3 regions of the Bifidobacterium sp. genome follow, and region 1 is predicted to be linked to each of the others. Evidence: riboswitches for the same ligand, from Rfam matches in the RefSeq annotation. Region 1 holds a riboswitch; each other region holds the start of a gene.
The links. A riboswitch is a leader RNA that binds a small molecule or an ion and turns the genes downstream of it on or off. The one in region 1 is predicted to bind thiamine pyrophosphate.
Positions count from the first base shown of each region.

Region 2: it holds a riboswitch for thiamine pyrophosphate, as region 1 does, so the genes downstream of both, thiS (sulfur carrier protein ThiS) here and thiD (bifunctional hydroxymethylpyrimidine kinase/phosphomethylpyrimidine kinase) in region 1, are expected to answer to the same signal.
Region 3: it holds a riboswitch for thiamine pyrophosphate, as region 1 does, so the genes downstream of both, LKI20_RS06105 (TenA family protein) here and thiD (bifunctional hydroxymethylpyrimidine kinase/phosphomethylpyrimidine kinase) in region 1, are expected to answer to the same signal.

Region 1 is NZ_JALCLM010000001.1:1,249,608-1,259,628, reverse strand. Features, by position in the region: gene LKI20_RS05405 (hypothetical protein) at 1-584, opposite strand, end outside; gene tenA (thiaminase II) at 1,174-1,926, opposite strand; gene LKI20_RS05395 (HAD family hydrolase) at 2,025-2,693, opposite strand; gene thiD (bifunctional hydroxymethylpyrimidine kinase/phosphomethylpyrimidine kinase) at 2,698-3,516, opposite strand; TPP riboswitch at 3,509-3,624, opposite strand; gene LKI20_RS05385 (DNA repair protein RecN) at 3,756-5,579, opposite strand; gene LKI20_RS05380 (NAD kinase) at 5,592-6,581, opposite strand; gene LKI20_RS05375 (hypothetical protein) at 6,632-6,766, opposite strand; gene LKI20_RS05370 (TlyA family RNA methyltransferase) at 6,989-7,756, opposite strand; gene LKI20_RS05365 (hypothetical protein) at 7,758-7,958, opposite strand; gene LKI20_RS05360 (HAD-IIA family hydrolase) at 7,973-9,064, opposite strand; gene LKI20_RS05355 (hypothetical protein) at 9,061-10,021, opposite strand, start outside.
Region 2 is NZ_JALCLM010000001.1:727,239-737,259, reverse strand. Features, by position in the region: gene LKI20_RS02975 (LysR family transcriptional regulator ArgP) at 1-568, shown strand, start outside; gene LKI20_RS02970 (thiazole synthase) at 677-1,630, opposite strand; gene thiF (sulfur carrier protein ThiS adenylyltransferase ThiF) at 1,696-2,418, opposite strand; gene thiS (sulfur carrier protein ThiS) at 2,422-2,607, opposite strand; TPP riboswitch at 2,880-2,983, opposite strand; gene LKI20_RS02955 (PhzA/PhzB family protein) at 3,084-3,608, shown strand; gene LKI20_RS02950 (aldo/keto reductase) at 3,646-4,563, shown strand; gene LKI20_RS02945 (holo-ACP synthase) at 4,595-5,086, opposite strand; gene LKI20_RS02940 (type I polyketide synthase) at 5,409-10,021, opposite strand, start outside.
Region 3 is NZ_JALCLM010000001.1:1,405,927-1,415,947, reverse strand. Features, by position in the region: gene LKI20_RS06110 (metal-dependent hydrolase family protein) at 1-1,303, opposite strand, end outside; gene LKI20_RS06105 (TenA family protein) at 1,602-2,255, opposite strand; TPP riboswitch at 2,340-2,436, opposite strand; gene LKI20_RS06100 (extracellular solute-binding protein) at 2,777-4,390, shown strand; gene LKI20_RS06095 (ABC transporter permease) at 4,571-5,482, shown strand; gene LKI20_RS06090 (carbohydrate ABC transporter permease) at 5,496-6,461, shown strand; gene LKI20_RS06085 (YesL family protein) at 6,605-7,288, shown strand; gene LKI20_RS06080 (glycoside hydrolase family 32 protein) at 7,291-9,384, shown strand; gene LKI20_RS06075 (zinc ribbon domain-containing protein) at 9,636-10,021, shown strand, end outside.

The DNA of each region.
Region 1 (10,021 bases):
GTGATTTCACAAGGCATTTCCACCTTGTTTAATCCCTGTGGATCTTTCTCATCCAAAGTCCACGCCTGAACCAGCCACGTAGCCTTATGAACGCCGGGTGAAAGAGCACGGGAAAGACGCTGCTCTCCCACCTCCACGCCAGGTTTAATTAAGCCGCTTTCCCAGAGCGTCTCCCCATCCAAATCTAAAATGTATGACACTGCGAAAGTGTTTTCTGCAGAGTTTTTGATAGGTGCATGAGCCACAGAGCCGCCGGTAACTTCCACCTTGGGATACCCGGCAATACGCACGCTCCCAGGCTGCAACGGAGTCCCCGACTCAGATGACTGACCTTGCGCCCAACTGACGCCGCCAGCCTCATGAGTCTCTGCAGGACGCATTAACCACCAAGCCGCCAAGCCACCCAACAACGCCAACAGCAGCACGCCAACCAAAATCCAAGGCAGCGCGCGCTTGCGATTCTTGTGTTCTTCTTCAGGCGATGGTCCGGAACCACGAACATGCTTTGCCCCAGCCACTTCCGGCGTTATTTCATTAATATCCGCACTCTCACCTTCGTGAGAGAGCAACACGTCCGACTCCATACCAATAACTCCCCTTCAACGACCGACAAGACGCCCCCCCCCCGCGACCGGTGCTAACAGCTACCGAGCTCTGATCCACAGCACTAGTAGTGCAACGATCACGAGAATCTGGAAATCCAGATGCACGTTAGGGGGAATGCCCAAAAACATGGGTTTAACCACTGACTTAATTTATTATACGTATAGTTCAGTTTTATGCGAATAGGTTAATTTTTGCGTATATATTCATATTTGCCAAATTGTCGCTGCTCTTAGGTAGTGCAGCGATTACTACAGCGGACAGTATCGAGCGGACAGTGACGAGAGAATATTGACGAAATGACATTTGCGCTTCAGCGCTACATCAATCCCGACGAATGCTTAGATACGGTTTGATTAGCGTTGCGGAGTACTGCACTGCTGAGATTATGGGCAGGGTGGAAACACCTCATCATTGAGGTTGCTTGCCACTGTGCCCAACGCTAGGGATGAGCCCTGAAACCACTATTCACCGATGTAACATAATGCTTTCGTAGCGATTATCATCGGTTCGTATCACTGATAGGGTGCAGCTATGCCTTGAGCATCAGCGTGCGTCCCGCTACGCACTTCACCGCTCGTCCCACTGCGCTTTCCATGAGCGCTGCATGCGGTAAGCACTGTCCCAAAACATATATTCGTGTTCTACGCCTACACGGAAAATCGAGTCCAATTCTTTGAGTCTGCGCTCACTAAGCTCTCGAGTCTGGTCCTCTATGATGTCTAGGAGCCAAACAGCGCTCTGCCAAAAATCATCAGCAGCATACATGTCTACCCAATCTTTGTAAGGATTGGCAGCCAGGGTTGCGCTGTTGTCGTGAGCTAAGCGAGTGCCATAGTCTGCATATACCCAAGCACAAGGCAGCACAGCCACTAATACATCAACCAGTGGTTTAGCATAAGCGATAGCGAGCATATTCGAGGTGTAAGCTCTGGCAAAAGCTGATTGCGTGGCCCCTTCAATTTGTTCACGAGTGATGCCATAGCGCTCAATATAGCTTTTGTGCACCTGATCTCGCTCACCAACAATGGCTTGTTGCACTTGCACCATCCTCTCGATAATTCTGTCATCATCACTCTTAGTCATCGCGAGCGCATGCACTTTGGCATAATCATTGAGATAGAGATAGTCCTGAAGCATGTAGAAGGTGAATCTCTCCTTTGAGAGCGTCCCCTTCCCCAGTTCTTGCACGAATGGCTGCTCATAGCCTTCTTGCCACACATCCTTGGAAACCTCATAGAATCTTCGTGCTATTGGTGTGCTGACTGATCTGCTGAGGTGATCGAAGGAAACTGGTAATACTGCTGGACGTTTTGTTGACATAGCTTGGTACTCCTTAAGTTGAAACTGTGCCAATAAGCACGTTGGCGGCAGGATTTCTAGGTCTTAGCGTGCTTATTGCACAGTTTCGGATGAATACTTTAGAGCAGTTCGCGGGGAGCATCCGAGAAATCGTGGATTGCACCTTCAGCTAATGCAGAGATATCTTGCCACTGCTGTTCAGATGAAGCATCGAACATCGCCCACGGATGCATGCCAATGCTTCCAGCGGTGTTGATACCGACCAACAAATCCTCAAATACCGTGCAATGCTTGGGTGCAATCCCTAGCAGCGACGCGGCATGTAGATACACGTCAGGGTGCTCTTTACCATTACCGCCAGCATCGTCGACACTGCAAATAGCGCTGAAATACTCAGAAATTCCAGCATGCTGTAACGCTGGATTCCGCAACTCGGGAGGTAGCGTAGTAGCGACTGCCAGCTTTGCGCCAGACTCATACAAATATTCCAAGTATTCGGCAGCGTGAGGTTTCAACTGCACCGTGGTGGCGTAAGCTTCTGCAGCCATACCGTTCCACTCCTGCATGAGGTCTTCGGGAGTATCAGTGAGACCAAAGCGCGCAATGGTATAGACCGCTATATCTCGAAATTGCATTGATGCGACGGTGGTGCTGAAATCCTCAGGAACTTCAATGTTTCGTTTCGCCAAAGATTGTGCATCCAGCTCATCCCAGACACCCATTGAATCGAGCAAGGTACCATCTAAATCAAAGATTGCGGCTTTGCCGTTGTTGAGATGATTGCTCACGTGTTTACTCCTTGAAACCGTCGAGTCCGTGAGCATACAAATCCCAGAAGTGATTCGTTGGCCCATTACCTTTACCAAGTTCGAGAGAATGTTCAATAGCCATAGTGACATACTGCTTGGCTCGTTCAATTGCCTTGTGGAACGGTAACCCTAAGGCCAAATTTGCAGCGATTGCTGAAGAATATGTGCAGCCAGTACCATGCGTATTTTTGGTCTGAATCCTCGGTGCTGTGAATTCGAAGAAACGTTCACCGTCGAAAAGCACATCAGTAGCATCACCTTTGGCATGCCCGCCTTTGACTAGCACGCTTGAACACCCCATAGCTTGAATCTGTTGAGCAGCTTCCCTCTGGGTATCCATGTCGGTAATAGACATACCTGCAATACGTTCAGCTTCAGGGATATTAGGAGTCAATACGTCAGCGCGTGGAATCACCGTTTCTATGAGCCAACCGATGCAAGATGGATCCATCAGCGGCGCACCATTCTTGGCATACATCACAGGATCAATAACCACATTAGGTGCCTGATACTGATTGAGCTTATTGACCACGACCTTCATAATGTCGGGACTGTCAAGCATCCCAACTTTGACGGCTTTTGGTGGAATATCTTCGAATACTGCATCAATTTGATCAGCAATAATGCTCGCGTCCACATCTAGCACCGATATGACTCGTGCGGTGTTTTCTGCAACTACAGAAGTTATGACTGACATGGCAAACACACCGTTCGCACTCATAGATTTAATGTCAGCTTGGATACCCGCACCACCCGAACAATCGGAGCCTGCTATTGACAGGACGGGCGTTAATGTACTCATTGCTGTTCCTCCCTACGCTGGTATTAACCAACAGGTTCTAAGGGTCAGGCACGGATGACATTCATCCGTGGTCTCTCTCAACTCCTTCGAGTTCCCCCGTAACATAAGTCGTTCCGACGCTACCGCCGAATGACGACAAGAAATCTTGTCTGCTTCACGCACTTGGCTGTGTGTGTGCCTGCTGAATCGCACAACGTGAGCTCATACGTGGGCTCATATCCTTGGCTCACAGCTATAGCTCAAATTCGGCTTGATTGCAGCAGTTCTCTAGCATGACTCAAGGAAGTCTCGGATTCACTGCCCGCTAGCATGCGAGCAATCTCTCGTTCACGTTCCAAACCCTCAACACGCTCGACGACAGTTTGAATCTCTTGAATCTGCTGGATCTCCCCTTCTTCGCTTGGTGCAGCCTCAACGTTTCGCAGACCTTTCGATACTACGAACTGGGTGTCCGCCCATGAGGCCACCTGTGGGAGATGGGTGACCACAATCACTTGAGCACTTTGTGCCAACAACGCTAATCGTTTACCTAATTCAACAGCTGCTTTGCCACCAACACCTGCATCAACCTCATCAAAAATAAACACACCCCTATCTGGAGTGCTTGCTGATGCGTCCGTTACCTGACCTCGCGAGGAATTATTTGGCGAGCCTGTTTCTGTTGACGTGCCGACACTGCGATCAGCGGCAACTAACTCTAATCCCAACATTAATCGGCTGAGCTCGCCGCCCGATGCACTCTTGCCCATCGCTAAACGCGGGGCTCCTGGAAATGCTGTAAACACAAACTCAATATCGTCACCACCGTGAGCGTCTAAAATGTTGGAGTTCTGCCCACCACTCGTTCTAGGATTCACTGTGACTTCTAATATCGATCCTCGCATAGCTAGCGCTTCAAGCTCTTTGCTCACACGCTGGCTCAACTGCTGAGCCGCTTTGCGCCTAACTACGCTGAGCGCGTCAGCGGCAGCCATTGCTTGTTTATTCAAGTTATCGAGTTCAGCTCGTAATGCTGCTAGACGTTCAGGTGATGCATCCATATCCTGCACATCATTTTCTGCTTTATCCCGCCACACGAGCACGTCAGCAATACTCGGACCCCAACGTTTGGTTAACTCATCTAGCTCGTGGATTCTCCCGTTAATCGTATCGAGATCGCTGGCACTGTCTTCATCATCAATTTGCCCGCTGAGAGTAAAAACCACTTCACTAATTTCTTGGCTCAGAGATTTCAATGTATCCGCAGCTTCGCCAAAAACTTCGTGGATATGAATATCTTCCAAGGACCGCGCTGCATCATCAATCAACGATAGCGCTCCAGCATGTTGTGCGTCTACATCCATTTGAGAAGGGTCTAGTGCACTCAGAGCGGATGCCACGCCGTGAGTTATTGCAGCCGCATGTTCAATACGTTCGCGGCGAGATTTTAACTCCTCATCTTCGCCCTTATGAGGATCAACGTCGTTAATTCGTGCGATTGATTCTCGTAAATATGTTGCCTGAGCAATTGAAGCGGATTGCTCACCTTCAAGAATGTTGAGTTTGTGCTTAATAGATTGCAACGCATCCCAAGCTTTGGTGTATGCCGCGAGTTCCTCACCGTCGTTGGCAAAGTGATCTAAAAACTCACGTTGGCGAGCGGAAGATGCCATACGCATTTGATCTGACTGACCATGGATGGTAATCATATGCGCCGAGATATTCTCAAGCACGCTTCGTGGAACCGTATGCCCGTTAAGCATCGCTCTCGAACGACCATGAGAGGGAACTGATCTGGTGAGATACAGCTCACCATCCTCGCCTGCGGCACCGGCATCATTTGCTAATTCGTCCGCTTGTGACCCTTGAGAAACTGCAAAAACAGCTTGTGCCCACACGTCATTACTTGTGCCTGACGAAGCTCTACCTGATTGAATCGACGCGCCAGACACTAAACGCAAAGCGTCCAACAACATCGATTTTCCTGCGCCAGTTTCACCAGTGATAGCTGTCATTCCTGAGCCGGTGGAAAGCACCGCGTGCCGTATTGGGCCAAGGTTGCGTATTTCAAGTTCCTCAAGCATTGCTCACCTTTTCTACTGACCGTCACTCTGATCTGGCGCTTCTAGGCTTCGCTGTTGCTGCTGCGCCTGCTGAGCAATCTGCTGCCCATCATGCTGCCCAGCACTATTTTGGCGCAGTCCCTTGTGATATCGGTGCTCACGCCAACCAACCACAGGAAGATCAAATTTCGTCACAAGACGACTAGTAAAGGGCACCCCGGAAAGTCTGGCTAATCGCAAGGTATCATGCGATTCTCTGACCTCAATACGAGTGCCTCGTGGCAACCCCAGTTGACGTCTTCCATCACAACAAATCCACCCATCCGATGTGGATTCATCGAGGATATCGAGCGAAAACTTTGAATCTGAGCCGATAATCAGTGGCCGTGCGAACAAGGCATGGGCAGCTAAAGGTACTAACTGCAGAGCTTTAACATCAGGCCATATTATCGGCCCGCCTGCAGAGAATGCGTATGCGGTTGAACCAGTTGGGGTGGCCACAATGACCCCATCACAACTGAAAGAGCTCATCTCTACATCATCAACGCGGATGCTGACCTCGACCATTTTCCCTCGGTCAGAACGCTCTAAGGTCACATCATTCAACGCCCAATCGCTGATAGGTTTTTCTGCGCCAGGCAGCCACACATCAATGTGCGCAATCATTCTGGAATCGATCGAATAGTCGTGAGCAGCAATTTTGCCCATCGCTTCGCTCATTTGAAAACTTTCAAATTCTGCAAGAAAACCTACATGCCCTAAGTTCACACCGAGAATAGGAACGTTAGTACATTTCACCAATTCTGCGGCACGCAGTATCGTGCCATCACCACCAAGCACTACAACGATTTCAGTATCTTCACTGACCAAAGGAGACGGCATCCCAAACTCCGGTGCCTCAAGATTGTCAATAATGGAAACAGAAAAACCAGATTGTCTTAGCTGCTCAACAGCCTCACGAACAACCGTACCGCCGGTGCGTAAGCGGCTGTGAGTAACCACCACCGCATTTCGCTGGCCCATACTCTCGTTCCTTCCCTATAGGACTGATAGGCATGTGAAGTTCACCATCATTATGGTTCACTATCGTTGTAGTTCATAGTGAAATATACCTGTGGACTATCCGCCGCTATCAATCCTAAACCACCAATACCCAATACAGGCTGAACGTGAAACTCCCAAAACACCCAAAAGCTGATATTTGGCATCTCGAGCTCCAAAATTGACATGAATGGAAGGCATATTGACTCGTTCAGGCATCACCAACTACAAGTGTTGTCGTTTGTGTAGGGATTCAAAAGTATCTCAACGTTTTTTAGAAGAAAGATTTGGCTTAATTCCAACAAAAAATCGATCGCTTGCGCTGAGGAATACTTGAGGTATTAGCAATAATCCCTACACAAACGAATAAGAGACCTCAATTTGACCTTCTAGAGGTCTTTTTGGAGCCATAACAGGTATTCAACATTGCCATGAGTGCCTGTGATTGGCGATGGTGTGCGTGATTTTACTGAAAAGCCGCAAGACTGAGCACACTGCTCAACCGATTGGACGGCGAGTTCACGAATATCATCGTTGTCGACAATACCGTGCCTGCCAAGTCGTTCTTTGCCAACTTCAAACTGCGGTTTTACCAACAGCACAACATGCCCACGAGAGCTAATCAAACGTGCAATTACTGGAATCACATAGCGCAGGGAGATGAATGAAACGTCGGACACTACGTAACTGGGCTGGAATGGCAAATCAGCAAGGTCGATATCCCGAATGTTGGCACCTTCCATCACGGCGACCCGTGGATCCTCGCGAATGCGATCAATCAGCTGCCCATGCCCCACATCCAGAGCAATAACCTTGTGAGCACCACGCCGTAGAAGCACATCAGTAAATCCTCCTGTGGAAGCACCAATATCTAGGCAGAAATGCTCATGAGGAGAAGGCAAACCCAATGGTTCGAAACTCTTGAATGCGCCTAATAACTTGTATGCGCCTCTGGAAGCATAATCGTCACCTGTATTAATCGTGATGCTGTCATGCGAAGTCACTCTCTGAGAAGCTTTGCTAGCAAGGTCACCGTTAACTCGGACTGCAGCACTGTCGATAAGATGCTGTGCCCTGGTTCTAGAACTCACTAGTCCTCGCGCCACAATGACTGCGTCAAGACGACCATCACTGACGAATACATCCGGAGTTTGCATATCAGTTCCTGCGCTGTTGCAAATCCTGCTCCAAGATTCTCAAAACCTCGGAGTAAGAAGCAATTTGAGTATCAAAATCTTGATCCTCGATGCCGCTCAGCTTGGGAAAACGATCTAGAAGAGAGCTATGCTCTGTTTCCGTTTGCTCCACATCTGTTTGCTCGACATCTGTTTGATCTGGGTTAGTAGCTTCCTCTGCCATACCAATCAGTGACCTTAGATAGTCAAGAGATCAGAAGGAATGCTGAGTTGAGCAGGGTCGCAACCACTATCAGCAGCTTCCCACGCGGCACAGCTCACAGCGCGAAGAGCGTCCAGACCGTCTGCCTGATACTGCTGTTCCTCTGTTGCTGAGATTGCTCCAACTGAAACATCTTCTGAACTGGTGAGCTGGATACCGTTATCTACCACCTTGGCCACTACATCACCGCATTGCCACGATCCATCAGCGCGCTGTACTGGCTGAGGATGCACAGCATTCAGACCTCGCAAATCTCTCGCTATGAAAGTTGGGCGTTGTATTTCCGGCGCGGTAAGTATCTGTTGCGCATCAGCAACGCCTGTCAAGACCACGAGTGAATCGTATCCACCGCGATTCGCGGCTTCAATATCAGTATCCAAACGATCACCAACTGGTAATGATTGAGCTACTGGAACGATGTCGTCCGTTCTGGAAAACAGCACTCTAGCTTCGTCGTACATCGCAGATTCAGGCTTACCAGCGGATGCAACCGGCTGCTTGCCCGTTGCTGCGATAACTGCCAGTTGCAGAGCACCGTTACCAGGTGCTATGCCCTGTTCACGTGGAATGGTCAAATCCCGATTCGTAACGTAATACTCGGCTCCGCCTTCAATAGCATATGCAGCTTGTGCAAGCTCATTAAAGGTCAAATCGGCATGCCACGACTGCAACACCACATCTGGATGGTCATCCGCATTATCAACAACTTGCATACCAACCTTGCGCAACTCATCACGCAAATGTTCTGCACCAACGACGAATACCTTTGTCCCCTGGTCAAAACGGCTAGCCAACATACGAGCTGCAACAATCGCGGAGGTGATAATCTGATCATCACCCAAGGTTATGCCGAAACCACGGAGTTGATCGGCTACCGTTTTGGGGAAACGGGAAGGGTTATTCGTAGTATATGAAGCCCTCATACCCAGCCGCTCAGACGCAGCAATCGCCTGAGCTGCATGCTCAACGGGGTTTTTACCTCGATATACAACCCCATCCAAATCCAACAGGGACAACGCATAATTCGAAGCAAGAGGACCGTTAGTCCCTTGAATATAGCGACTCATGACCGCCTCCGAAAACCTTCGTCTTCCGCTTCGATACCAATTTGCTGTAACTCGCTGTCTGAGAGGTCCTCGAGGTCATAGTCCACAGCAACATTTTGGGAACTTTCCTCATCATCTTCGTCAGCATATTGAGCTTCAAGCTTGTCCAGCAAAGGCTCTAGCGCAAGAGCATCCTCACTACGATCGTTTTGTTCAAGGAAGTTTTGCTCAGCCTGCACAGCCCTCATGCGGTAACCGCCTGAGAGTCCTTTAGCGAGCGAGAGAGTGTGGACTGTTTCTATGGCCTTATCCCAGAGGCCAAGATCACCAAGTGCTCCCGCATATACCAAGAACATCTCCGCTTTTGCGTCACCCTGCAGTTGCTTAGATTCGTCAGACGAGGCCACCTCAATAGCCTTGCGAGGATTACCTAAACCGCGTTCGCAGTCTGCCATAAATGGCAAATAATCTAGATAACCGTTCATCCGGTAAGCGGTTCTGAACTCCTTGAGAGCCAATTTATAATCGCCTTGACGATAAGCGATAAACGCCAAAGTTTCTCTAGCTAAATCAATACGAGATGCTTGACGGGCAATCCACTTGGCATGTTCGAGAGAGAGTTCCGGTTCCTCTTCTTCGACAGCATAAGCGGCAAGCATGTGCAGCCCAACGTTTTCTGCGTGTTCCTTACTTAGGCCACGCAAACGCTCCTTCTCATCCTTGGAAAGCATCGACCACTCCATGCCTTTAGGCATTTTTGGCTCGTCCGGTCGACGGTCGGTATAAGGGTTTTGTGAAGGGAAAGAAATCGTACCATCGGAGTTACGGCGTGGCTTGTCAAGGCGCTGAGAACCCTCGGCACCATGCTCGCCATTGCGATCATCTCGACGTTGGTATCCACCGCGATCACGGTGCTCATTACGCCCACCACGAGCATTGCGATCACCATATCCACCACTATCGTGACGACGATATTCA
Region 2 (10,021 bases), 520 kb from region 1:
ATTACCTGCTCTGGCACCGATAGCAAAGCAATCTATAGCGCTGGATATCAAACGTCAAGATGAACATATCTCTACACGAATGCTGCGCTCAGGCGAAGCTATGGCTGCTATCACGGCCGAGGAAACACCCGTCCAAGGTTGCACCATGACCAAACTCGGGTCCATGGCCTATTTCGCTGCCGCCACACCAGAATTTGCAGCCCGATGGTTCCCAAATGGACTCAGCAAGGAATCACTGGAAAATGCTCCATTGGTGCAATACGACCGCGATGACCAGTTGCAATATCACTTTATTCGCAGAATCACTCGAGCCAAAGTACATCCGCCCATGCATTTCGTCCCGACATCGATAGGCTATAACGATGCCGTCTCATTAGGCTTCGGATGGGGTCTCATCCCCTCCACAAGCTACGCCACATATCCGAAAAACACTTTGGTCCAGCTGTCACCACAAGAGCCCTTATTACTCCCTCTATTCTGGCAACAGTGGAAACTCTCATCTCCTGCTCTTGACACGGTGGCAGAGGCAATCATCCGTGCCAGCAGTAATGCCTTAGTTCAAGATTGATCTTTTATGCACAGAGTTAGACGATAACTGCGATAATAGTAGAGATATCTCGAGCAATATTCAGAAAAAAACTCCACTATTATCGCAGTTATCAACGTAATGAGTTCACTATGAACCCAGATAATCAGATTCCTCTGTCGGGCTCGAAGGAACTGCACGCCCATGAGTGACGATGCCTAAACCAGCGAGATATGCTTCTCTACCTGCTTGCACGGCATGTTTAAATGCACGAGCCATTACTGGAATGTTCTGAGCACTAGCAATCGCCGTGTAGGCCATTATGGCGTCCGCTCCCATTTCCATAGCCTCTGCAGCTTGGCTAGGACGTCCTATCCCTGCGTCAATAATTACCGGAACCTTAGCATTGTCAATAATGACTTCTATTAGATCACGTGTCCCCAAGCCCTTATTTGAGCCGATTAATGAGCCCAAAGGCATCACGCAAGCTGCACCAGCATTCTCAAGCTGTTTGGCAGCCAGAGGATCAGGCATCATATATGGCATAACAACGAAACCTTCATTCGCCAATTGTTCCGTAGCCTTGATTGTCTCCGTATTATCTGGCAACAAATATTTCGTCTCATGCTCGATCTCGACTTTGATAAAATCAGTGCCGCAGACTTCTCGAGCAAGTCTGGCAATACGCACAGCCTCTTGCGCATTACGTGCCCCTGAAGTGTTGGGAAGCATAGTAACTCCATCAGGAATGAAATCGAGAAGATTATTCTCAGGCGTTCTGCACCTACGCAACGCCATGGTGACAATCTGTGTTCCTGCATTTTCAATGGCCGCTTTTATGAGCGATACATCATATCGACCAGAGCCAAGGATGAATCGACTAGTGAATTGGTGCCCACCAAGAACTAGCGGATCGCTTCCTCCTGTCGCTAAGTTGTCAAAGGCATGTTCACCAGGAACTGGTAACAGAGCAACATTGTGCGCTGTGCCGATTAATTCATCGAGCTCTTGAGCACTCAGCGTCTGCACATTCTCAGCAGGCGAAGATCCACCAGACTGTTGTGCAATATCTATCGGGTCTATCGGGTTACTACCACTCATCATCGTACTTTCTTTGTATTGACAAATTCAATTGCACTTAAGAATTCAAATACCGATCACTGCATCATTCAGGCAACATTTTGACCAAGGATAAGTCGGGTAATCATATTGGCCTCGTGACATGCAACAACGCCAACTCGAGGAGCCATAAGCCCCTCTCCTGGCACAGGGGCAGTCACGCCGTCGCCACAGAAATAGAAATGCTCCGAGATACGTTTAGTTTCGATGGTGTTTGAACTTCCAAACCCCGCCATTCCAGAGGCAGTCAGCAGTTGAGCATGAGGCAGATATTCGAGAACCGCATTCACTAAAATACTTTTGTTCTCGGGCACATCAAAAGCTTCCGCGATAATCTCATCGTCCGCAAATAATGAAGCTACATTCTGCTCATTGACTGCTACAGAATCAATACGAACCTCAACATAGGGGTTAATTTGAGCAAGGTTCGATCTCAGTGCCTCAGTTTTCAGCTGCCCAAGATCTTTGAGGAAGTACTGTTGCCGATTGAGATTCGACATATCTACACGATCAAAGTCCACCAGGTGTAAATGACCGACTCCTATGCGTGTTAACGCTACAGCTATGGTCGAGCCTAAGCCTCCCAGACCAGCAATAGCAACATGGGCGGCATCTAGCTGACGTTGTACCTGTTGAGTGTGACGCTCAAATAGAGCGTTCTGAAGCTCTTGTTTACTCACCAAACTTTTTGGATCACCACAGCGATTAAATGCTGCGCGACGAGCCTCGATCTGTTCGGTGCTAGCTGATATAGATTGTTCTTGAGAAATCATCACTCAGCCTCCCTGAACGAAAGTTACGATTTCGACGGTATCGTCATCACTCAGCATCGTTTCAGCGTGCTTGCGCAACGGTATGATGCCACCGTTGACTTCAACCTGCCACTCGTTGAGCCTGTAAGCCTCGCTCTTTGAGCAAGTCAGACACACTAAGCGCAACGCTTCGCGCGTATTGCTCCCCATTAATAATCACTGCACAATCCCCCTTGTTGCCACAAGTTGCGCATCCAGTACGCACGAGTACCCCCCCAACATCCATGGGACGAATCTCGCGACACCATCATTCGTTGGTGCACTACTGCATACGCAACATTGAGTTATCGGGAACGGAATCCCATACAGCAATACCGCCACACCATTGAGGGGAATGACAATACCTTGCCCATGCTTCTTCATCAGGGTGGGTACTTCTTATCACCTACAACGGGTGACGGGAATAAAGAGTCAACGTCATTTGACGTTAGATAACCATTTCCTTACGGCGGCATTACCCGCATCAAGTTCTCGGTCGAAGTCTAGGACTTCCTCTCAGCCTTTTCAGGCTCCCGTTCGATTACGATTATGATATTCGCCTCAACCATCGACATTCTTGTATGTTCAGATTCTCAATGACATCAACACTGAGATAGCAATGTCTTGCTACTTGGCATGATGTAAGCATGACAGCAGCACACGAATCTGGTATCGATATCCCCGAGGGCAGCGCTCCACAGCGCAAAACCGTTGAGCATCAGCGCGCTCAGAACTACACGGTTATTGAGCGTTATCTTCACTCAGGTCATGGCGAAGCGCTACTACAACGACATAAGCTCTTTTGCGAAGATGGTATTTCAGGCTTGTGGACTTCTGACAGCGGCTCCCCAGTCTTTGCGCAGGGCCGTGACAGTATCGCACAATACGATATCTGGTCTGCAGAGCACTTCCCTGACTGGCAATGGCACAACATCCGTATATGGCAAACTGACGATATTAACCAGCTGTGGGCTGAGTGCGACGGCGAAGGTACCCTCATACTCCCCAGCCATCCACCCGTGCATTACCGGAATCATTTCATTTATTCCTTCGAAATGCGTAACGGTCAGATTCTGCGCGAGCGTGAATTCATGAATCCGATTACTGAGATGAAAGCCCTAGGTATGCAAACACCAACCATAGATCTGGGTGACTTTCCAGAAACTCATTAATTCCGCTTACACGCCACTCGAAAGAAGAACAGCAGCGATGACATCAACCACAACAATCAGCGCCATAGATTTTGCCGGTTATACTATCCCGCGCTTAGGCCTCGGATGTATGGCTCTGTCTATTGAAGGTCGCCCAGCGTATTCCACAGCTGTTGCTACCATCCATAGTGCACTCGACGCTGGGGTGCGTTACCTTGACACGGCATGGTCATACTACCTACCGCGATACTCGCCTCAATCTCACAACAACGCCTCAAGATTGGAACAATCTGACTATGGAGAACGCTTGGTCCATGAGGCAGTAACAACTTGGGATGGCCCACAACAAGATGTGCTGATAGCAAGCAAAATCGGATGGTCTCGCACCGTAGATCAATATGGAACATATGGATGGCAGGCTGACGCACGGCCAGAGACCATTATTGCTCAAGCAAAAGAATCAGCACAGCGATTAGGGGTTGAAAGCTTGGGACTGCTGTACTCACATTGCGATGACCCCAATGTGCCTTACGAAGATCAGATGGGAGCTTTCCGTCAGCTAGTTGATGAGGGGGTTGCTCGCACTATTGGAATCTCTAGGGTTGATAACCACAATATCGACGTTGCACATCACATTCTTGGCAAAGCTTTGGTAGCCGTGCAGAATCAGTTCTCACCCTCATACCCAGATCCGCTGCACACCATGGACCATTGCAAGGCCTTAAACCTAGCTTTTGTGTGCTGGTCACCGCTGGGAGGATTTCTTGATCCTGTTGATGCAGGCGCTTATGATGCTTTCAAAAAAGTAGCCCAACGACGCGGCATCTCCTATCAACGAGTAGTACTCGCTTGGGAATTATCTCGCTGCGAGACACTTATCACCATTCCCAGTGCCCGTAATCCACATGAAATTCAAGACTCGTTCGCAGCCACACAATTGCTACTCACTGAGGAAGAATTGTCGCAACTGCCGTAATGCTGGTGTCTATATGAGATGACAGCTGCTCTCATTCAACAGGTGGTAAAGCACATATGGCTACTGCGGACGCCACAGTCCCGTCATGGCTGAGCGAGAGATGCCATGTAATCTCATCATGTTGTGTATCTGCTTCGCGTCTACTGGCGCGTCCTACAGATTCACGCAAACACTGTTCTACAGCTACGGCAAGCACCACATGTGGTCGTCCACGCGAATCATCAAGTATTTCAATTTGAGCCCACGGGATAGATTCCACTGAATATGGAGATGGTCTATTCCCCAGCGCTTCTTCCCATGCCTTGATCACTGCTTCTTTACCTGCCCAGCGTGCTGCGAGGTGCACATTCTCACCATCGCCTTTGAGCTGAGCTCGTATCTCACTCTGCCTACGCTCTCGCACTGAAAACAACGATTTGAAAGTGGAACCTGGCATGTTGAGTTGCTCAACAAAGGCAGGCACATCCACCACATCGTGCCCAAGGCCAAGAACTGCCCCTACTGCCGCATGTTCAATCACCATATCTTCATTCTCTCGCTCTTTACCCGAATATACATACTGCGCAGAAGCACTAAACAGCACGCCATGGAGTCATTATTCAGCTCCAATCAGACGTAGCGATTATTGTGTAGGGATTCCAAAGTGCAAATCACTGCACATGGCTCAACAATGGCGGAATAACAACAACCGGTTTATTCAAAGTGTCAAGATAACGCAAAAATCCCTACACAAACGAATTCGCCCCCTTTGTCAAAGCAAAAACTGTGCATTTGGACACGCGCAGCAGACCAACAATCGATGTCTAGCGTGCCCAAATGCACAGTTTCAACGAGAACTCATGAGATCAGCGCTCGTAGTATCCACTCTCACCGAGACGAGCTGCTGGATTAAGCAGCATAGCCTTCTCAACCTCGTGACCGTCATAGCCATGACCATCTTCATGGAAGCGACGGTTATCAATTGGCGTATACAGTTCAGCGCGGCCCATCATGCCTTCGATGAAGTGACGCTGACCTGCTGCCAAACGAGCATTAGCCTTCTCACGCCATTCCTCCAAAGCCTTCTTACCAGCCGTATTTGCCACAGCAGCTTCAAACGCACCCGGGTTAACGATTGCACCGAAGCCAGAGACATGACCGAAGCCCAGTGAAGTTACCAAACCTGCCTTGACTGTGCCAACAGGCAAAGGCTTGGTCAGCCATACCATATGGTCATCATGGCGAAGTTTAGGATCAACACAATCTAGAGAAGCATTCGCTGGGACTACACCTGACTTGAAGAGCTGAGTCAAACCATTGATCTGGAAGATGCAAGCACCACCCTTGGCATGACCAGTCAAACTCTTCTGTGAAATCACATACAAGGGATTACCATCTGCACGGCCAATAGCATGGGCCAAGGTGTTGTGCAGCTCAGATTCGTTCGGATCATTGGCATTAGTTGACGTGTCATGCTTGGATACCACACCGATTTCATCTGGAGAAACACCCAAGACATCAAGGTCGTGAACCAGCTTAGAATCCTTGCCGCCGAGTCCGGCCGCAAGCGCGCCCAGACCTGGTGCTGGAATCGAAGTGTGTCCACCATCCGCAAAGGAATGGATGTATCCAACGACACCGGCCACTGGCAATCCCATTCGCAATGCAATGTCACCGCGTGTTACCAGAATCGTGCCGCCGCCCTGTGATTCAAGGAATCCGCCACGTCGACGATCGTTAGCTCTCGAGAAGAAGCGAGGACTGATACCTTTTGCAGACATCTCAGCAGAATTGGCAGTGGCATTCATGTTGCCGAAACCAATCACTGATTCCACACCAATGTCATCAATCGCACCAGTGACTACGAAGTCAGCCTTACCCAGAGCAATCTTATCGACACCCTCTTCAAGGGAGACGGCTGCTGTGGCGCAAGCCGATACTGGCTGAATCATGCTGCCATAACCGCCGATGTAGGACTGCATCACGTGTGCAGCGACCACGTTTGGTAGCGCTTCTTGCAGGATATCGGTCGGTACTTCCTTATTCAGGTAGCGATCCAGATACAGCTTACGCATCGAGGACATACCACCGAAACCGGTACCCTGTGTGCTGGCCACCATCGAGGGGTGCACGGCTTGCAAAATCTCGACTGGTGAGAAACCAGCTGAGATATATGCATCCACGGCTGTGACGATATTCCACAGAGCAATCTCATCAACTGCGCCAACCATAGAAGCAGGGATACCCCACTTCAACGGGTCAAAGCCCTTCGGGAACTGTCCGCCAACTGTTCTACTCATCGTCGCACGACGAGGTACGCGCACTACTGAACCTTGATGTCGGGTAACTATCCACTCTCCTGATTCTTCATCAGGTCGGATAGAAGTATGAGAATCATCCAACTTCACATACTCTCTAGCAACGTCTTCTGTTGGTACTGAGAACTCAACATCGTGGTCGAGGAATACGTCAGCCGTTTCCTCATCAGTATTATCTTTGTAGTCGTTGCCCATACCTTCGTCGAATGGGCGAATACCAGAACGAGCCACAACTTCATCGTGATATCGCTCAGCAATATCTTCTTCAGGGACCAGATTGCCCTCGACGTCATACCAGCCAGCCTTCGGACTATCCTGCCAAACGAGTAGACCCATATTCCAAGCGAGCTCGAGCACACCTGCAGCTGTGAGTTCAACTTGGCCGTCAGAGTGGATACCTAACTCAGCTTCAAAACGTGTACGTCCTGAACCCCAAGGACCAAGCTCACCTACCGACACAATGACAATCTCATCCTCTGGTTTGGCACTCACGCGCTTCCACTCAGAAAGATTGACATGTGGCTGGCTAGGTACATGAGGAGTAGGCAAGGCCTTAATCACGGCTGCAGCAGAGCCTGTGTCTGCACGACTTCCCTCATTTGCGCTGTTAGCAGCTTGCTCCGTTTCATTTCTAGCAGCATCAGCCATTGCTTCTGCTCGAAGCGCCTTGATATCGATAGGCGAATCACCAAGCCCACCAGTCAGATCAACATCGAGAGGCGCACTAATAGCCTTAATCCGAGCATCCACCGTGCACAGTGCGAGCAACTCGGTCGAGATTTTCTCTGTCGAGTAAGTCTTAAGACCGTGACGTTCAACAACTTCCACTAGAGGATCATTGCCACCCATCAGTCCAGTGCCGCGAACCCATCCAATTCTAGGATGTGCAAAGGTGACACGATCGGACCAGTTCTTTTCTGCACGAGCGCGGTTGACAATGGCGTCGAAGGCAGATTTGACCTCACCATAAGCTCCATCTCCGCCGAAAATACCGCGATTCGGAGAACCAGGTAGCACCACGTGCATCTTATGCTGAACATCAATACTTGATCCGAGAGCCGCAAAACCTCCGATTGCACGTTCCACACCCCAGAGCATCAACCTAGCCTGAGACTCAAACAGTTCACCTGAATCAGCCAAAGTACCGTGCACAGGAGGAGCAGCGAACGGGAAGAAGAGACTTGGCTCGTAAGCAGGCTTAAGAATCGTAGTAGTCGCGCCTGTTGTTTTCTTCTGTTCATTACCAACCCAAGACACCAAGGCATCCACGTCACGATAGCTGGAAAGATTGGCCGGAACCAGCCAGAGTTTTGCCCCACCAACTGCGTGTTCGCGATAAGTGCGCTTGGCCCATTCAACGATGGAAGGCTTGAAACTGTGCGAAGTTGCCACGACTGTGGCGCCTCCTGCAAGCAAACCAGCCACAACTTGAGCTGCTATGGAATTAGGCGCAACACCAGTAACAACTGCCACGTCTTTGGCAAAACGCGATGCCGTAGCATCCTGCAAGGTAGACTGACCTGCCTCTTGCGCTATACGCATGAAGGTCTGCGCCAGTTCATCGTCACCAGACTTACGAGACTTGGTGGCATACCATGCAGCCTGCTCTTGCACTTGTTGGCCTGCACCAAGGAAGCTCAATGACATCAGTGCCTTGTCGCGGGTGTAGAAGATACGAGCAAGATCTTCTCTTGCTGTGGCCCATCGATCGTCAAACAGTATCGCCTTGCGATCGTCAAATCGAGGAGCAACCTGTTGAGGCCAATCGGCACCAAGCTCAGCCTGTACAGCTTCGACAACGGCTGCACTCTCATCCTCTTCCTGTTCAGGAAGAGCTTCCTGAACGCCAAGTTGGTTGAGAACAAAGCGAGCAGTTGAGGCCAGTACACCCTTCGAACCAGTCACTTGTTGCGCGAAGGCATCGAGAGCTGCTGAATCCACAACTGCACCGCCTGCGGCACCACCAGCACTGGGCAGCCCAACGCTCACTGAATGTGCCTGAGCTACTTTCTGAACCGCCTGATCGATGAGATCATTTGCTGCGGCTGCTGTAGAAACTGGATCAGATGCAAGTGTGGCTAAATCTCCACCTCGAGAGGATGCACCTTCCCGAGTGTCTAGTAGCAAGGCAGCAACAGTGAAGTATGACCAACCGGCACCAAGTTGCCACGTATCGGTAACTCGCTTTTCGATTTGTTGTAGTTTCACACCGGCAGCGCCAAACAGCGCACGGAGACGGTCGCGCACAATATCAGCTAAGACCGGGCCGAAAGGCTTGTAATTCGGAGCAACCTTGTTAACTAGAGCATTCAAGGCTGCAATATCAGCCTCGGCAGCTCCATCAACGCTAGCGACTCCCAACTCGGAACTGATATCCATCAGCAGCTGATTACGACGTGACGATACACCGTTGGTCAGAGTGTCGGTGGTGTCATGCTCTCCTATTTGATCCAAACGTACTTTCGCGGAATATGCCAACAATGTTGCAATCGCATCGGAAGCTTTGAACGGAATGTCAGCAGGGCGTTCACCACTTGTTGCAACTGGCACAGCCGCAGGAGCTGGGGCGGATGTGCTTGTTGCTGCAGCAGGTGCACTTGGTGCTGTTTGCACAGTTTGTGTAGCAGCTGCAGCTTGTGCAGGTGCTGAATCTTCGACAACATCGTCATCGAAGTCCTGTGCCAGTGAATCGGAGTCAGTCATATAGACACGGCCCTCATCACGTCCAACGTTATAGACCGTTACGTGACGTCCAGAGAATTCGGGAAGAGCCAAAGTTTTGGCACCTAAATTAGCTAAAGTCGGAGCATTCCCTAGACCAACTTCAACATATTCTTCGACACCAAGACCTCCCTGTGTGCTGGATGCAAAGAGCAGCGCTTGAGTCTCAATCCAGCGTACAGGAGAAGCAAACTGCCAAGACAGCAGCTCTGTCAATAACAGACGACCGAGCTTCTGGTCATCAGCGGCATACTCATTCCATACCGCATCGTCATCAAGGGCACGTTGGATGCGTTCGGATGGCACTACTTCGAGGATTCTACGTGCAAAATCCTTCGTCATCGCGAATGGCACCGCCACCAAATTAGGAATGTACCTACCTACAAGACGGTTGTAATCGATATATTGCGGCAGCAGCGCATCGAGCTTGTCGCGGAATT
Region 3 (10,021 bases), 160 kb from region 1:
GCTGGTCAATATCGCTAAAGCGCGTAACGTGTGGATTCATCAGAACTTTGCCTCGCGCAATAACTAGTTCCGGATGTTTAAAGCTATTCCACGACTGCAGCGGGTTGTCCTCTAGAAGAAGCATATCGGCAGAGAAACCCTTTTCAATCTTTCCTGTGACCTGTTCAAATCCTAGAATTTTCGCATTTTCTTGAGTCGCTGCATGAATTGCCTCAATCGGGCTGAGACCACCGAATCTATTCAGTAGTGCAAGTTCACGCCAGGTGTTGTATTGGGTTACGAATGTCATAGCGGTATCTGTGCCCATACCAATGGAAATGCCGTTAGCCCGTGCGTCATGAATTCCTTGAACCATTTCATCAACCGCAATATGCGCATTCGCTACAACAATGTCACTTACGCCAGTGATATCTTGGCTGATCTTCACAAGAGGCAACGCCGCAGATAATGTCGGGATCAGCGCTGACCAGCCACGTAACGAGAGGGGATTGTTCTGAAAGAGGTCAACAATCTCATCGTTCATCGCACAACCATGCTCAATCGTATCCACACCAGCGCGTAAAGCCATTGTTACTCCCAATGGACTTTGAGCATGCGCCGCAACTAAAAGACCAGCATGATGCGCTTCTACACATATTGCCGCCATCTCTTCTTCGCTCATCTGGGGGCGACCGGCATCACCTATTCGTCTAGCATCCGTGACACCACCAGTGGCTGCGATTTTGATTGCAGTTACGCCATGCATGATATTGATGCGAGCGTTCTTCCTGTTCTGTGAGGGGGAATCACCGATCAGCGCTATCTGAGGGCTGCCATGCCCGCCTGTAATAGCGAGAAGGGGTCCTGAAGCCAACATTCTTGATCCGAGTTCCTTGCCCTTATCAATTTGCTGCTGCAGAGCGACCGCTTCATAACCCACATCTCCCACGGTACGGAATGTAGTTACTCCCGAGAGCAACAAGGTTCGTGCATTGAGCTTTGCTCGGTGCTTTGATAGTAGAGTCCCGATTGGGCTATGAAGCACAGAGCTGACTGCTCGTTGAAATGTAGGGCCTGTCAACAATTCAGGCAAGGGTTTGCCTTCTGAAAAGAGATGGACATGCGCATTGATTAATCCGGGAAGCAAATATTTTCCGCTACCATCTAGTCGATGGCAGTTCTGTGGAACTACAGTGTGTTGTTTCGGACCAACCGCCGTAATCGTACCGTTAGTACCGACGACGACGTTATACCCTCGCAGCAGACCATCTTGAGCATCTTCGCTAATAATATTTACGTTGCATATTGCAAAAGAATCGTTCATAGCATCAATCCCTACTGGTCACGGCACATTGCCTTAACACATTCACTACATAGCCCAACTGCCATATATACCACGTCATGATAGTGGTGCATCCATATGAATGAGTTTAGAAGAACATACAGTCGCTACCAGTGACCTTGAAAAGAGGAAGGACGAGAGCAATACTGATCCGCAGTTGGTGTATATTGCCAAGAATTATTGCCTAGGAAAATGCGTACAGGCTGAGATAGTTCCTCACATATATCCCAGCCCTTACACATCGTTGACGTCATCATTCCGTTATCGACAACATCAGGGTTTATTCGTGTATATAAGCGTCATCGAAAAACCCCAATTCAAAGTGCACGGCATCGGTGAAATGACGGGCAACTTCAGAATCCTGAGGATCAGCAACACGATTGAACTCATCAATAAGAAACTGGACCCACGCAGAGAAATCATTGCCACGATGCACATCAATCCAGCCGATATGTTGATCCTTTTCGGGCATCCTGCTTCCTCCCGCAGTTGATTCCTCAGCCCAATCCAAATAGATAGATTCTGCAACGACCAGCACCGCAAGTGCTTGAGCATAAGAATGAGAGTCAACAGCATCCCGATACAATTTGCGGAATCCCTTGGAAGAGGGAGTGAGTTCGGGCGCTGTTAGTTCATCATCGCTCACATGGAACTGTACAAAGCGGTCGTGAAAATAGGTATTCTCGTCATTAGCGATAAAGCCCATCTGCTGGCCCAAGCGTACTTTGGCTGGCATTGTATCTGCTGCAGCAATGGCCTCACCCAGTAGTGAATAGAAATCGTAAGAAAATTGCCAATCTTGTATAAGGTAATGTCGCAATATCTCGTCAGGCAAGGTGTCAGATACCAACTCGTTCACGAAACGATGGTGAATCGTACTATCCCATTCCTGTGAACATTGAGCTTTAAGTACGTCGTATGCTGTGGTATTCATCGTTGTTGCCCCTTACTACTTTCACTACATACAGCCTTGGTAGCGCAATATGTAAATACACTTCGTAGTGGGCATTGATTATGCAGAGTCATCACATGACATCCCTTCGTCAGTACTAGCTGTATCAGGTTCGACGGGTTTTTCTCAGCAGCAACTATTTGCGGCACCCCGAGTCGGGATTTACACTACCGCTGGGCAAGGATGTGCGTTTGTGTAGGGATTTTGGGGGACAGCAGATTGCTAGTAAACGGGCTTTTGTTGGAAATACAGCATTTCTTAGGAGCTCTTGATTACAAATAATTCTGGATTTACTACACAAACGGAGCTTCATAGAAACAAACATTCAAGAAACGCTGTCAATCGTTTGACGTAAATCGATTGACGTGTTAATTTGATGTCAGCATTCCAGCAGAGAAGCAACGGATACTCATCTGCATGGTCCGTATTGGAATGTGAGGTACCTTCTTGCGCCGCCAACGACGGGGCACGTTGGGGAAGAACAGAATGAAAGGATGGAAATCATGGCACGACGAGGTGCTAAACGGCGCTTGCTCTCACTAGCAGCTGCAGCGCTTGCATCAACGATGGTTCTTGCTGGGTGTGGAGGTTCTGGCAGCGATGAGGCCACAGTTGACGCCAATGGAAAACCAATCGTCAAGATTCTCATTACACGATATTCAACTGATGTAGCGATGAAAACCATGGGGTGGACGAAGGACATCGAAACAGCCTGCGACTGCACAATAAAATGGGATGATGTCGCTGACTCATCTTGGAGCCAACAGAAATCCGCAGTTTTGGCTTCGGGTGATGTTCCAGATGTCTCAATTTTCACCTTCGATCCGACAGACGGCGAACAATATCCATACTTTGAAGATCTTTCAAAGCATTTGAACCAAATGCCCAATGTCAAGAAATTCTTTGCCACTCAGACTAGTGCCAAAAAGATGGTTGCTGACAAAGAAGGCCATGTTTATGTCTTGCCATCTGACCGCGGAGAAAACTACCGTGTCTCCTCGAATCACATGTTCATCAACAAGACATGGTTAGACAAACTCGGTCTGCAAATGCCCACAACTTGGGATGAATTAACCAAGGTTCTCACCGCTTTCAAGACTCAAGATCCTAATGGCAACGGCAAAGCGGATGAAGTGCCCTTCAATATGCGCAGAATTGACACCACAGGATTCTCACTTTGGAATCCCTTTGTACTGCTGAATTCTATGGGAATCACCACTAGCTTCGCCGGCACATCACCCTCATTCCAAGGCATTTACGTGAAGGATGGCAAAGTCGGAAACTTCCTTGAGAGCGACGAATATAAGAGTGTTGTCAAGTATTTGCACTCCTTGATGGAGCAAGGACTCATTCCTGCAGATGCACTAACACGAGAAGACGCTGCCATAACCGCTGATACGGTAAGCGACGGCAAAACTGCAAAGAGCGGCATGATAGTTGGCTGGGCTACTACTGATTTTGAGAAACTTAAGGATCAATATGTGGCACTACCTTCACTCAAGGCAACAGCTTCGACCCCTGATTCCGATGTCACTTGGGATTCCTCACAGGATTTGACTGAGCTATCCAACCACGCCATCGCTGTTTCCAAAGATGCACCCAACAAGGAAGCCATTTATAAGGTGGTTAACGCACTCTACGGAGAAAAGGTTTCAATCCAACAGTATTACGGTGATATTCCTGAAGACGTTACCAGCTCAGACAACAGCACCTACACAGTCAACGATCGTTGCTTCGATTCCAGCACCAAAGACCCATGCAAAGCGACTGCTGATCGTTTTGCTGGTTGGATTCCAGATAGTGCAACCGTCAAAAATGACCAGGCTAGTGAGGCTTTGAAGGAAGCAGATTCTGCTTACACCAAGGCATTCGCCAACGTTGATCAGACCAAGGATGTCATGCCAATCTACGTTCGTCCAGATTCGGATGATCAGACAACCATCACTAATAACAACACTGCTGTATTGAACTATGCATTGACCAAGACCGCCACATGGATCCAAAAGGGTGGTGTGGATGCCGACTGGGATGCCTATGTGAAGAAGCTTGACAGTGTAGGACTCACACAGAACGTCAAACTCTGGCAAAAGTACTACAACGAGTACACCAAGAACTGATCACAGGCTAGCTAACGCAATCGGAAGGGAAGCGCAATGACCCAGAGCGCAACAGTCGCAAGCGTAGCGGCAGGGCAAACACAGGTTACCCCTGGTTTGCAGGATTCTACGCAAATAGTCCCAGTCGCAGCGGCAGCGACAACAAGTAAGCGACGCAAGCGGCACGAAAGGCATCCAGCGATGCCTAAGCATGGTTCATTCATCTCACGTTTGGGTGAACATTTCAAGCGCTACTGGCAATTATGGCTGATGGTAACACCAGCTATCTGCTTCATTGGGCTGTTCGCCTACGTACCAATGTATGGCGTTCAGCTTGCCTTCCGAGATTTCGTTCCCAGCAAGGGCCTCGCAGGAGGCCCTTGGGTCGGGCTCAAATATTTCAGGCAATTCCTTGAGTCACCGATGTTCGGCAACATTATGAAGAACACCATTTCCATCAGTTTGTGGACGATGGTTATGGGCTTCATTGCACCAATTATCTTGGCACTGCTTATCAACCAGATTGGAAGCACCAAGGTTAAAGGTTTTGTTCAGACCATCACGTACATGCCTCACTTCATCTCAACTGTGGTGATTGTGGCAATGATCAATATCTTCCTGACACCAGGAACTGGCTTGCTAGGACGTTTCCTTGGAGACACCAGCTTGCTGGGGAATCCTAATCTCTTTACCCCTATATATTGGATTACGGAAGTTTGGCAGCACGTAGGTTGGAATTCGATTATTTATCTCGCAGCTCTGTCCAGCGTTGATACAGCACTGTATGAAGCTGCAAAAGTTGATGGCGCTCGTCGTTTCCAACTCATCCGATATGTTGACATTCCAACTATTCTGCCAACCTGTGGCATACTGCTAATTCTCAATATGGGAAGTGTGCTCAACGTTGGCTTTGAAAAGGTGTTCTTGATGCAGAACGCTCTTAACTTGTCATCTTCAGAAGTGATTTCGACATACACCTACAAGATAGGTATCGTGTCCAATCAGTTCTCTTATTCGACAGCTATAGGACTGTTCAATACATTAATCAACTTCGTGTTCCTCGTCATCGCCAATACGATCTCGAAGAGAGTTTCCGAAACCAGTATCTTCTGAGGGGGGAATCACTATGACATCAACAATTTTGCAAGGATCTTCCGGTCAGCCGGAAACTTCTAAAATCAGTGGAAACGATATTCCCTGGAATAAAAAAACGAAACAATCCAAAACGCTTAGTGACCGCATAGCCGACGGACTGATTGCCGTACTCGTTGTCGCAATCATTCTGGTAGTGCTTTACCCACTATGGTTCATTGTTATCGCTTCATTCTCTGATCCAACGAAAGTTGCTATTGGTGAGGTACTTACCCTCCCTAAAGGCACTAATTTCACCGGATACACGAAGATATTCGCCGATTCTCGAATCTGGACCGGTTATAAAAACACCCTGATTTATGCTTTCGCAGGTACAGCTCTCAATATGGTAGTTACCCTGCCAGCCGCATTTGCCTTGTCTCGCTCTGAATTCAAGCCGCGTCGTGTAATCATGTTCCTGTTTACATTCACGATGTTCTTTGGCGGCGGCCTAATTCCTAGCTACCTGTTGTATAAGCAGATTGGCATTTTGAACTCTATGTGGGTGTTTATCCTTCCTGGTGCAGTCAGTGTGTATAACCTCATCATCGCTAGATCGTTCTTTGAAACCTCTATTCCAGAGGAGCTTCATGATGCAGCACAAATCGATGGCATGTCATATATAGGCTATTTCGTTCGTATCGTTTTGCCACTGTCAAGCGCCATTATTGCTGTGATTGCCCTGTATTACTTCGTTGGACATTGGAATGACTATTTCACTGGTCTGATTTATATTCGTGATGCCAGTAAACAACCGTTACAGAACGTGCTGCAATCCATCTTGCTTGCTAACCAAACCAACTCGAATAGTGCTGGCATGACAGCTGTGGCAGCTCAACGTTTCGCTGAACAGATCAAATACGGCGTCATTATTGTCTCGACCTTGCCTCTGCTAGTCATGTATCCCTTCTTGCAGAAGTACTTCAATAAGGGCGTCATGATTGGTGCTGTTAAAGGTTAATCTCCAATGTTGCGGTATCTACAGGAGTTGATACATACGCCTGTTAATACCTTCGAAGTTGATTCACATTAATTGTTGTCTGCGTGCTGTTTCAATACCAATAGCACGCAGACAACAGAAGGAAAGAAATCGAGGTCGTTCTTATGCTGTCGCGATTTTCAACAAGCTATGAGCGCTTATGCAGAACAGTGGTGATGATATTCATCGTCAATGTTGCGATGTTATTCCACACACTCATGGGAGTATTTGTTGTAGGTTTCTTCCCTTCGATTGCAGCGGCTCACGCCACATACCGAGCATGGTTACTCAGTGATGACCGTTCATGGACTGTTAAACACACATGGTCTACGTTTCACAGCTCCTGGAAGCAAGAATTGAGTTCCGCTAATGCCTTCGGGTGGCCTATGGGATTCCTATGGATACTGTTGATTTTCGACTACTGGGTTGTTAACTGGCATGATGTCGGGGGACACATAGGTATTGCAGTTTCTGGTGCTCTCGTCGTGCTAATAGCATTTTTTGGAGTATTTACACTGCTCGCATGGGTCTTGCGCTCGAATTTTGACGAATCTGGCATCTGGGTGGCGAAAACCACGATTCAGATGGTGGTTGCCAGACCATTATGTAGTCTCATGACAACTCTGTTATTCATACTTACTGTCTGGGTTTGGTATACATGGCCTGGAGTTCTAGTGGTATTTGGTTTATCCGTTCCTGCATTCCTGTCAAGCATTGTGGTGTATTCCTATGCCAGGCTTCCCGGGATGGATATTCACAGCATGGTGGCAGCTACCAGTGCTTCACCACACGTTACGGAAGGCAAATAGCCATGACATCACTGATGACGCCATCGCACATCGAGCACCAGAGCATTCATACCTTCAAGGCCAATAACTACACCACAGTAGAGTTATTCGTTGAAAGGGATTGCGCGGGGGACAGCCCGACGGACCATCGCAAGGCAGGAGTTGCCATAGTTTCAAATGAAACAGGCGAACGCCAAGAGACTTTTCTTGATTCGGCACAACGCCGTAGTCACGTTGCGCTCCCACTCGATGGTTCCTCATCCTATGCTCTGCTCACCACGCACGCACGAATCACATATTCCTATCTCTCTGGTGGACCTGATTTGCTCGAGAGGGGTGTGCGATTCCTCGACGTGCAAGGAATAGATACCGACGCTGCTTCAGACCGTAATCCAGAAGGACGTATTGTTGCTGACTGCGACGATACATGGTTAGAGCACAATGTTGAGAGTGCAGACAATCTCGCAACTTTCTACGAGCACTACAACCGTCCACGTTCACATTTTGAGCCCTTTGAACACTGGATGAATGATCCCAATGGTTTATGCCGATTCCAGGGCAAATACCACATGTTTTATCAGTTCAATCCCTATGGATGGAACTGGGACAATATGCATTGGGGACATGCAGTTAGCAGCGATTTAATTCATTGGACCCATTTGCCAATTGTCTTGTTCCCGCAACCGGAGCTACACGAAGGTACTGATCATTCTGGTGGAGCGTTTTCTGGTAGCGCTGTACCAATTGATGCTCAAGGCAAACCTTGCGCTGGTGATGATGCTGTAGCTATGCAATTCTTTTTGACCAGGCACATGGAGCGTCATGGAGATCCGTCAAGTTTGATCGAGTATCAGACCACTTGTGTCTGCTCTGATGGGATTACATTTGGTCCAGAACACCCCGTGGTGCTCAGACCTGTATCCACCGAGGATTCCTCACAGTTAGGTCTTGATTTTCGTGACCCGAAAGTTGAGTGGAGATTCCCTGGGGATGACACCACAATGGTTATCGCGAGCAATATTTCTAAACACTCAGTATCGCAACAGCACTACAACTTCATGTGGTCTCCCATATCCGATTTACAAAAGGGTTGGCATGCAAATGAGCCTAGCGATAATCCAGGGGATGTAATCGCAGATACAGACCGTGTGCCAGCTTTGGCTCTGTTTACAGCGGATAAGCACAGTTCCATGTCAAAACAGGATGATTGGCAATATCAAGGCATTACATTTGCAGATACAGAACATACCGACGCTTTTACCTTTGAGTGCCCTGACTTCTTTCCGCTTGATGGTAGCGATGTAGTGGTGGCAGCTTTAATGAAGTATCGAGACGGTGGTGGGCGCTATCAACCGGTGATGTGGTACACGGGCTCAATACACGCTCAAGACAATGCCATCACTCAAGATTCATCTGCAGGTGCCAACGATGCATCAACGAAATTCATGGCCTCTCAATCAGGGTTATGTGATTTTGGTAGTGGATATTATGCCGTACAGTCTTTCCAAGACGATCGCAACCGTCGTATCGCCATAGGATGGATTTCTGACTGGTTTGAAACGAAAACCGAGGGCAAACACCTCGCCAACGGCGTGATGTCATTACCAAGACAGCTTCATATACGAAATGGACGTTTAATAAGTCGCCCAGTGCAAGAAGTTTATGATGTATTGCTTGGTTCGACTATTGTTCAGCGTACATTCGAAAAAGCATTACTTGAAACTTCATCTGCGCTTAATGATGTGACAATACCTATCCCTGGCAACGCATATTATGCAAACATAGAACTAAGCAACGATGCTGATTTCGATATCATCATTGCTCTTGACGAACAAGGTCATGACTTGCATCTTGTGAGATCTTCAGGGATTACAGAAGTACTCACACATGGGTCACATACCGATGCTTTACACTTGCACGCCGGCATCAGCGACATTCGAAAAATTGAAATATTTTATGACCGAGGAGTAGCAGAAATATTTCTTAATGATGGAGAGGCAGCAGGTGCTGTATTAAGCGCTTGTGCGGGGGAGAACGGGACATTTAAGATGTCTCACGCTGCAGATCAGCAATCGGTGACCTTAGAGCTAAGGAAGTTGAATAGTATCTGGTCATAGCTTGATGAACTGCTGATGAGTGACACCTCTGATCTGAGATTGTTGATGAAATCCCTTGAATAATCGACATGAAATTCATATCGATTATTTGAGGGATGTTGTTCCTCTGCATCCATATTTGAAAACTATATAGTCCTAGTTTTGTCCCGACATGATGTTTAACTTTTGCTTACAGTGAACATCTGAACACCAGCCCGCTGTGCTTTCTATAGGTGCAAAGCACTTCGAGCGGAATGAGGGATTCCAATCTGATGAAAATTTGCAACTCGTGTAATGCTGAAAATCCAGAAGAAGCTAAATTTTGCCGAAGCTGTGGCACGCCATTAAGCCAAGAACTTTCGACACCGAGTACATCCCCAACACCATCAGCCATTCCCGCTCCCGAGGTTTCTGCAACTCCCAGTGTGGATAACAGCGCTTCCTACAATGTTGCTGAACAGCTCTCTGCAAACCCCAATATCTCTACAACATCTGTTAACCAAACTTCGAGAACAGAATCGCAGTCAGAACCAGCTCGGTATATACCAAGTTCACAGACTGCAGGCGGCCCACAAGCCTATGGTCAACAATATCCACTCAACGGTCAAATTCCCCAAGGCGCTGTGCCAACGCAGTTTGCTGCACCAGCACAGCAACC